One region of the Sphingomonas lindongxini genome, then DNA from elsewhere that is predicted to be linked to it. Evidence: predicted binding sites of a transcription regulator. Region 1 holds the regulator's gene; the other holds the start of a gene.
What was found. The regulator LexA, encoded in region 1, represses DNA repair genes until DNA is damaged. The targets are predictions, from matches to a motif close to GTTCCNCNCTTGTTCT.
Positions count from the first base shown of each region.

Region 1 (3,411 bases):
ACGCCCGTCCGCACGGCGCTGTGAGGAGATATGGCCGGCCAAGCTCCTTCGCGGCCTTCTCAGGTTGCTCCTGACGAGACTGGTGGTCGAACTCGCGTTGATGCCTTTCGCGCTTTACCATTTTCACAAGGCCGGGCTTTACGGCGTCGTCGCCAACATGGTCGCGATCCCGCTAACGACGTTCGTCATCATGCCGCTCGAAGCGGGCGCGCTGTTGCTCGACACCGTCGGTGCCGGAAAGCCGCTGTGGATCGCGACCGGCTGGGTCACGGAGTGGATGCTGGATCTTGCCCACGCGGTCGGATCGGCCAAGGGCGCGGTTGCGATGCTTCCCACCATGCCGCGGAGCGCTTTCGCAATGTGCGTGTTTGGCGGACTTTGGCTCGGGCTTTGGCGGAGCCGCATCCGGCTGTGGGGCAGTCTACCGATTGGGCTGGGGCTGGTCGGCGCCGTATCCTCGCCGACACCGGATATCCTGGTCACCGGCGATGGTCAGCATCTGGCCTTGGTCCGCGACGATGGCGTTCCGGTCCTTCTGCGTAGCCGCAGCGGTGACTTCGTTCGCGACCTGATGAGCGAGGCGGCCGCCTACGACGGCGACCCCTTGGCGTTGCAGGAGCAACGCTTCGCCCGCTGCAACCGTGACAGCTGCGTCGCCGACGTCGCATCGGGCAGTCACGCATGGCGATTGCTCGCGATCCGCAGTCGCGACCGGATCGACTGGACCACGCTGACGCAGGCATGTGCCGATGCGGACATCGTCGTGGCGAGCCGGCGGTTGCCCGAAGGATGAATGCCGCGCTGGCTCAAGCTCGACCGCGCCGCCCTCGAGAAAAGCGGGGGCGTGTCGATCTATCTCGACGACGGTCCCCGGATTGACAGCGTAGCGGACCGGATCGCCGCACATCCGTGGGCGGCGGTGTCCGCTCCACGAATGCTTGCTAAGCCCTAGCGGTCGCTCCAGACGGCGAGTTCGCTGCCCGACGGGTCGATGAAATGAAAGCGGCGACCGCCGGGAAAGGAAAAGATTGCCTTGGCGATCACGCCCCCCGCCTTGCCGACCTGGTCGAAAGCGGCGTCGATATCGTCGACCCGGATCACCGGCAGCGGTGCCGAAAGGGATTCCTCGTCATGCCCGTTAAGACCGACATCGACGTCGCCGGTCGACGTCGCCGAATAATCCGAGCCATAATCGGTGAAGGTCCAGCCAAACGCTTTGTTGTAGAACGCGCGGGTCAATTCATGCGCCGTCAGGCTCGGCAACTCCACATAGTCGATCCGCGCCATGTCAGTAACGACGGATCAGGCCGGCGAGGCGACCTTGGATCATGACTTGGTCGGGGCGATATCGCTGCGCTTCGTAGCGGCGGTTGGCGGGGTCGAGCCGGATCATCTGGCCCTCGCGGCGGAAGGTCTTGAGCGTGGCCTCCGCTTCGTCGATCAGCGCCACGACGATCTCACCGTCGCGCGCGGTGTCGACCTTCCGGATCAGCGCGAAGTCGCCATCGAGAATGCCCTCCTCGACCATCGAGTCACCGGAGACTTCGAGCGCGTAATGTTCGCCCGGGCCCAGCAGCGCCGCTGGAACGGCAAAGCCTTCGGTTCCCTGCAACGCCTCGATCGGCGTACCCGCCGCGATCCGGCCATGCATCGGAATCTCGATCGTGTCGTTCGCCGCTGCGGGGATGATCGGCTTGGGGGCAGGAGCGGTCACGGCGACGTCTGGCATCCGCGTGACTTCGAGCGCCCGCGCGCGATTGGGCAGACGGCGGATGAACTGACGCTCTTCCAGCGCACTGATCAGGCGATGGACCCCCGACTTGGACTTAAGGTCGAGCGCTTCGCGCATCTCGTCGAAACTGGGGCTGACGCCAGTCGCGGAAAGACGTTCGTGAATGAAATTCAACAGCTCATGCTGCTTGGAAGTGAGCATTGGTGTCTCCGTGTCGGAACGAACGGGGAACGTGTAGGAAACATATGGATGGCCGTCAAGCGTTGGTCGAGGCGATCCGCAGAAAGGCGTCGAGAAGGGCGTGTCCGTGATCCGAAGCGACGCTTTCAGGGTGAAATTGAACCCCGTGCGCCGGCGCGTCGACGTGGCGCATCCCCATCACCACGCCATCGCTACTCCATGCGTTCGCGATCAACGGAGGTCGCGGGTCCGGCACGGCGAGCGAATGATAACGTGTCGCCGGCATCGGTGACGCCAGCCCTTGGAACAGGCCGGTGGCGTCATGCGAAACCGTCGCGATCTTGCCATGGACCGGGCCGCTTCGGGAGACGCTCGACCCGCACGCGACCGCAAGCGCCTGATGGCCGAGGCAAATTCCGAGCAGCGGATGACGCCGCTCGACGCATGCTCGCGCGAGGTCGACGGAAATGCCCGCATCCTCGGGGCCGCCGGGGCCGGGGGAAATGACGACGCCGTCGCGACCGATCGACAAGGCGTCGGGCACGGAGACTGCGTCGCTCCGGACGACCATCACGTCGGCACCCAGATGACGCAGATAATCGACCAGCATGAAGGTGAAGCTGTCGACATTGTCGAGCATCAGGATGGCAGGCGCCGTCATCCCGCCATCCGGGCGATCGATCGCTTAGTTCCCGGTGCCGGTAATGCGCTGGCGAGAAGCGGTGATCGCTTCCTCGTTCCGACGGACGCCTTGATCGGCCTTCATTGCGGCGAGCAGCTGCTGCGCGAGTTCGTCGGCGGCGGTCTGCTGGAAGGCCTGCTGGGTCTGCGCGATCAGCGCGGGATTGCTGAGCGCATTGCCCGGTACGATCTTGTCGGTCTTCACCACGAAATACCCGCGTCCCTGAGGATCGGCAACGAGGCGGCTCTTCCCCTGCGCCAGCGTGAACAGCATCCGAAGCGGCGCGACCGCGTCCGGATTGGCTTCCGAAAGTTGGAGGCGACGGGCGCTGATCGGCTGAGCGGCCTGAAGGGGGACGCCAGCCCCGGCAATCGCTTGCTGGAAGCTCGAGCCGCGAGCGACCTTGGTCGCGATGCCGTTCGCAACGGCGCGGGCGCGATCGGACGCCTTCCGCGTGATCCAGTCGGCACGAACCCGATCGCGGATCTGGGCGAGGGGGGCAGGCGCTGCCTCCATCACGCTATCCACGCCGACCAGGACGTATCCCGCGTCGCCGGGCAAGGTTACGACTTCGGGGTCATCGCCGGCTTCCTGCGCGAAAGCCGCCTTCAGCGCCGGCGCCAGATCGGCAGGAAAGCGGTAGGCCGCATCCGAACGAGCAGCGCCCGCTCCGGTGATTGCCGGCGTCGTAACGACGGGCAGGCGCGCCGCGGCGGTGGCTTCGGCGAAGCTGGCGCCGTCGGCGATAGCTTCTTCGACCTTGGTCACGGTGTCGGCGAGCGCTTCCTTGCTCTTGTTCGCCGCTAGCAAGGTGGAA
Region 1 covers NZ_CP141587.1:60,454-63,864, forward strand. Annotated here, with positions in the region: gene SH584_RS00330 (ComEC/Rec2 family competence protein) at 1-24, shown strand, start outside; gene SH584_RS00335 (ComEC/Rec2 family competence protein) at 101-793, shown strand; gene SH584_RS00340 (hypothetical protein) at 794-952, shown strand; gene SH584_RS00345 (VOC family protein) at 949-1,287, opposite strand; gene lexA (transcriptional repressor LexA) at 1,289-1,933, opposite strand; gene SH584_RS00355 (anthranilate synthase component II) at 1,989-2,573, opposite strand; gene SH584_RS00360 (peptidylprolyl isomerase) at 2,598-3,411, opposite strand, start outside.

Region 2 (3,411 bases), 830 kb from region 1:
GCCGCTTCTCATCCATCTTGCCGGCCTCGACGAGCGCGTCAACCGCTCCGCCTATCCGTGGGTCACTGCCCTTCGGGCCGCGAACAAGCCGGTAATTTATCAGGAGTATGACGGGATCAACCACGCCTTCAATAACGATACATCGACCGAGCGTTACGACAAGGCGGCCGCCGACTTGGCATGGGAGCGCACGTTGCGGTTCTTCAAGCGGAACCTCGCATAGCGAAAAGGCCGGCCTAAAGCCCAAAGAAAAAGGGCCGGCGGATCGCTCCGCCGGCCCTTCTCTTTCCGCCCTGCCAGGCGGGCAAGCGACTAGTCGCGGTTGCCCATGAAGCTCAGCAGGAACTGGAACATGTTGATGAAGTCTAGGTACAGCGTCAGCGCGCCCATGATGACCGTCTTGCCCATCATGTCGGTGCCGGCAACGTAGGCGTACATCGACTTGATCTTCTGCGTGTCATAGGCGGTCAGGCCTGCGAACAGCAGGACGCCGATCGCGCTGATTGCCAGCTGCATCGCCGTCGACTGAAGGAACAGGTTGATCACCATCGCGACCAGCAGGCCGACGACGCCCATGATCAGGAACGTGCCGAAGCCCGACAGGTCCTTCTTGGTCGTGTATCCCCACAGGCTGAGACCCATGAAGGCCGCTGCGACCGCGAAGAAGGTCTGGGCGATCGACGTCCCGGTGTAGACCAGGAAGATCGTCGACATCGACAGGCCCATCGCAAAGGCGAAGCCCCAGAACAGCGCCTGAAGCGTCGATTCCTTCATCTTGTTGACGCCGAAGCTCATCGCGAAGACGAACCCGAGCGGCGCCAGCATAATCACCCAGCGCAGCGGCGTGGCCATCACCTGTGCGGCGATGCCGCTGTTGGCGAACAGCAGGGCGACGATGCCGGTCAGCAGCACCCCCGACGCCATGTAATTGTAAACCTTGAGCATGTAGGACCGCAGGCCCGCATCGCGCGCGGCCCGGGGCACGCCGACGGATACGGCCGGGCCGAAGCCTGACGCATTCGTCGTGCGCGGGTCATACTGGTTCTGCATTCTCACTCCTCTTCTGGGGGGCCTCGACGACACATCCCCGAATAGGGACAATATCGGGAATGTTCGTGCGTTCTTCAAGCGAAACACGACATGAGCCGCGACGTTCATTCAAGGGAAAGAAATCGGGTGCACCGCTTATTCGTCGCCTTGCCGTTACAACAGAACATTCGCGAGGGTCTGATCGACACGATGGAGGGGCTTCCCTCCGTCAATTGGCAACCCGAAGACCAGTTGCACCTGACCCTGCGCTTCGTCGGCGAGGTCGAGCGGCCCGTGGCGGAGGACCTCGCCGTCGCCCTGTCTGCCCTCAAAAGCCCAGCCGTCGACATCTCGATCAGCGGGGTCGGTCGATTTGATCACCAATCTCGCGGCGTGCTTTGGGCCGCCGTCCAGCCTCGCGAGCCGATCGTTACGCTGGCAGGAAAGATCGAGCGCATTTGCCAGCGCATCGGATTGCCGCCCGAACGCCGCGCCTACCACCCGCACATCACCTTGGGTCGCTGGAACCGCTTTCCCGGCTCTGACCTTGACCGGTTTCTTGCGCGGCACGCCACGTTGCGCAGCGATCCTTTCCGGATCGACCGGTTCACGTTGTTCGAAAGCCATCTTGGCCACGCCGGCGCGCATCACGAGGTGATCGCGGACTTCCCGCTCGCCTGAGGCGGTTGTCTGGCGGCGGTGACGCACCCATCTACCAAGCTTCGCGTTGACCATGCGAGCCGCCCCGCGCTATCAGAACATAAACGGAACGAGATCGATTCATGCTGACCCACATTTCCGTCCGCGGCGCGCGCGAGCATAACCTCAAGGGGGTCGACGTCGACATCCCGCGCGAAAGCCTGACGGTGATCACCGGCCTGTCGGGATCGGGCAAGTCGAGTCTCGCGTTCGATACCATCTATGCGGAAGGACAGCGCCGCTACGTCGAGTCCCTGTCGGCCTATGCCCGCCAGTTCCTGGAGATGATGCAGAAGCCCGACGTCGAGCACATCGACGGCCTCTCGCCCGCCATTTCGATCGAGCAGAAGACGACCAGCCGCAATCCGCGGTCGACCGTCGCGACCGTTACGGAAATCTACGATTACATGCGACTCCTGTGGGCGCGAGTGGGTGTTCCCTACTCGCCCGCCACCGGCCTTCCAATCGAAGCGCAGCAGGTCAGCCAAATGGTCGACCGAGTCATGGCGCTCCCCGAAGGCACCCGCCACTATCTCCTCGCGCCCGTCGTCCGCGGCCGGAAGGGCGAGTATCGCAAGGAATTGGCCGAATGGCAGAAGGCGGGCTTCACGCGCGTCCGCATCGACGGCGAGTTCCACGAGATCGACGAGGCGCCAGCGCTCGACAAGAAGTACAAGCATGACCTCGAGGTCGTGGTCGATCGCATCGTCATCCGCGACGGGATTCAGAGCCGCTTGGCCGACAGTTTCGAGACCGCGCTGAAGCTGGCGGACGGGCTCGCCTACCTGGATCCTGCCGACCCACCCGCCGAAGAGGCAACGACCGCATCCGGAATGAAGCTCGACTTCGGCGCCCCCGGACGCATCGTTTTCTCGGAAAAATTTGCCTGTCCCGTGTCCGGCTTCACGATCGCCGAGATCGAGCCACGGCTGTTCTCGTTCAACGCGCCGCAGGGAGCATGCCCGGCGTGCGATGGGCTTGGCGAAAAGATGCTGTTCGACGAGGATCTCGTCGTCCCCAACCACGCGCTCTCGATCACCAAGGGTGCGGTCGTCCCCTGGGCAAAGTCGCAGCCGCCCTCGCCCTACTATATGCAGGTGCTTGGAAGCCTCGCGCGGGCCTACGACTTTGATCTCGCGACTCCGTGGGGCGATCTTCCCCAGGAGGCGCGCGACCTCATCCTTCGCGGAACCAAGGGCAAGCCCGTCACGCTTCGCTTCATCGACGGCCGCAAGAGCTATGAAGTGAAGAAGCCGTTCGAAGGCGTGCTCGGCAATCTCGAGCGGCGGATGCTGTCGACCGAGAGCGCGTGGATGCGCGAGGAGCTCTCACGTTATCAGGCAAGTCACCCGTGCGAAGTATGCCACGGCGCGCGCCTGAAGCCCGAAGCCTTGTCCGTGAAGATCGCCGCGGAAGACATTTCGCTGTCAGCGCGGCGCTCGGTCGCCGACGCGCTTGCCTGGTTCTCCGCTCTAGAAGAGCAGCTCGGCCCGCAGCAACGCGAAATAGCGCATCCAATACTGAAGGAAATCAACGCGCGTCTCGGATTCCTTCACAACGTCGGGCTCGATTATCTCAATCTCGACCGGACCAGCGGAACGCTGTCGGGCGGTGAAAGCCAGCGTATCCGCCTTGCGTCGCAGATCGGCAGCGGCTTGTCGGGGGTGCTCTATGTGCTCGACG
Region 2 covers NZ_CP141587.1:887,438-890,848, forward strand. Annotated here, with positions in the region: gene SH584_RS04495 (dienelactone hydrolase family protein) at 1-223, shown strand, start outside; gene SH584_RS04500 (Bax inhibitor-1/YccA family protein) at 313-1,050, opposite strand; gene thpR (RNA 2',3'-cyclic phosphodiesterase) at 1,141-1,710, shown strand; gene uvrA (excinuclease ABC subunit UvrA) at 1,812-3,411, shown strand, end outside.
Region 2: the regulator LexA is predicted to act here: its motif matches at 1,785-1,800, upstream of uvrA (excinuclease ABC subunit UvrA).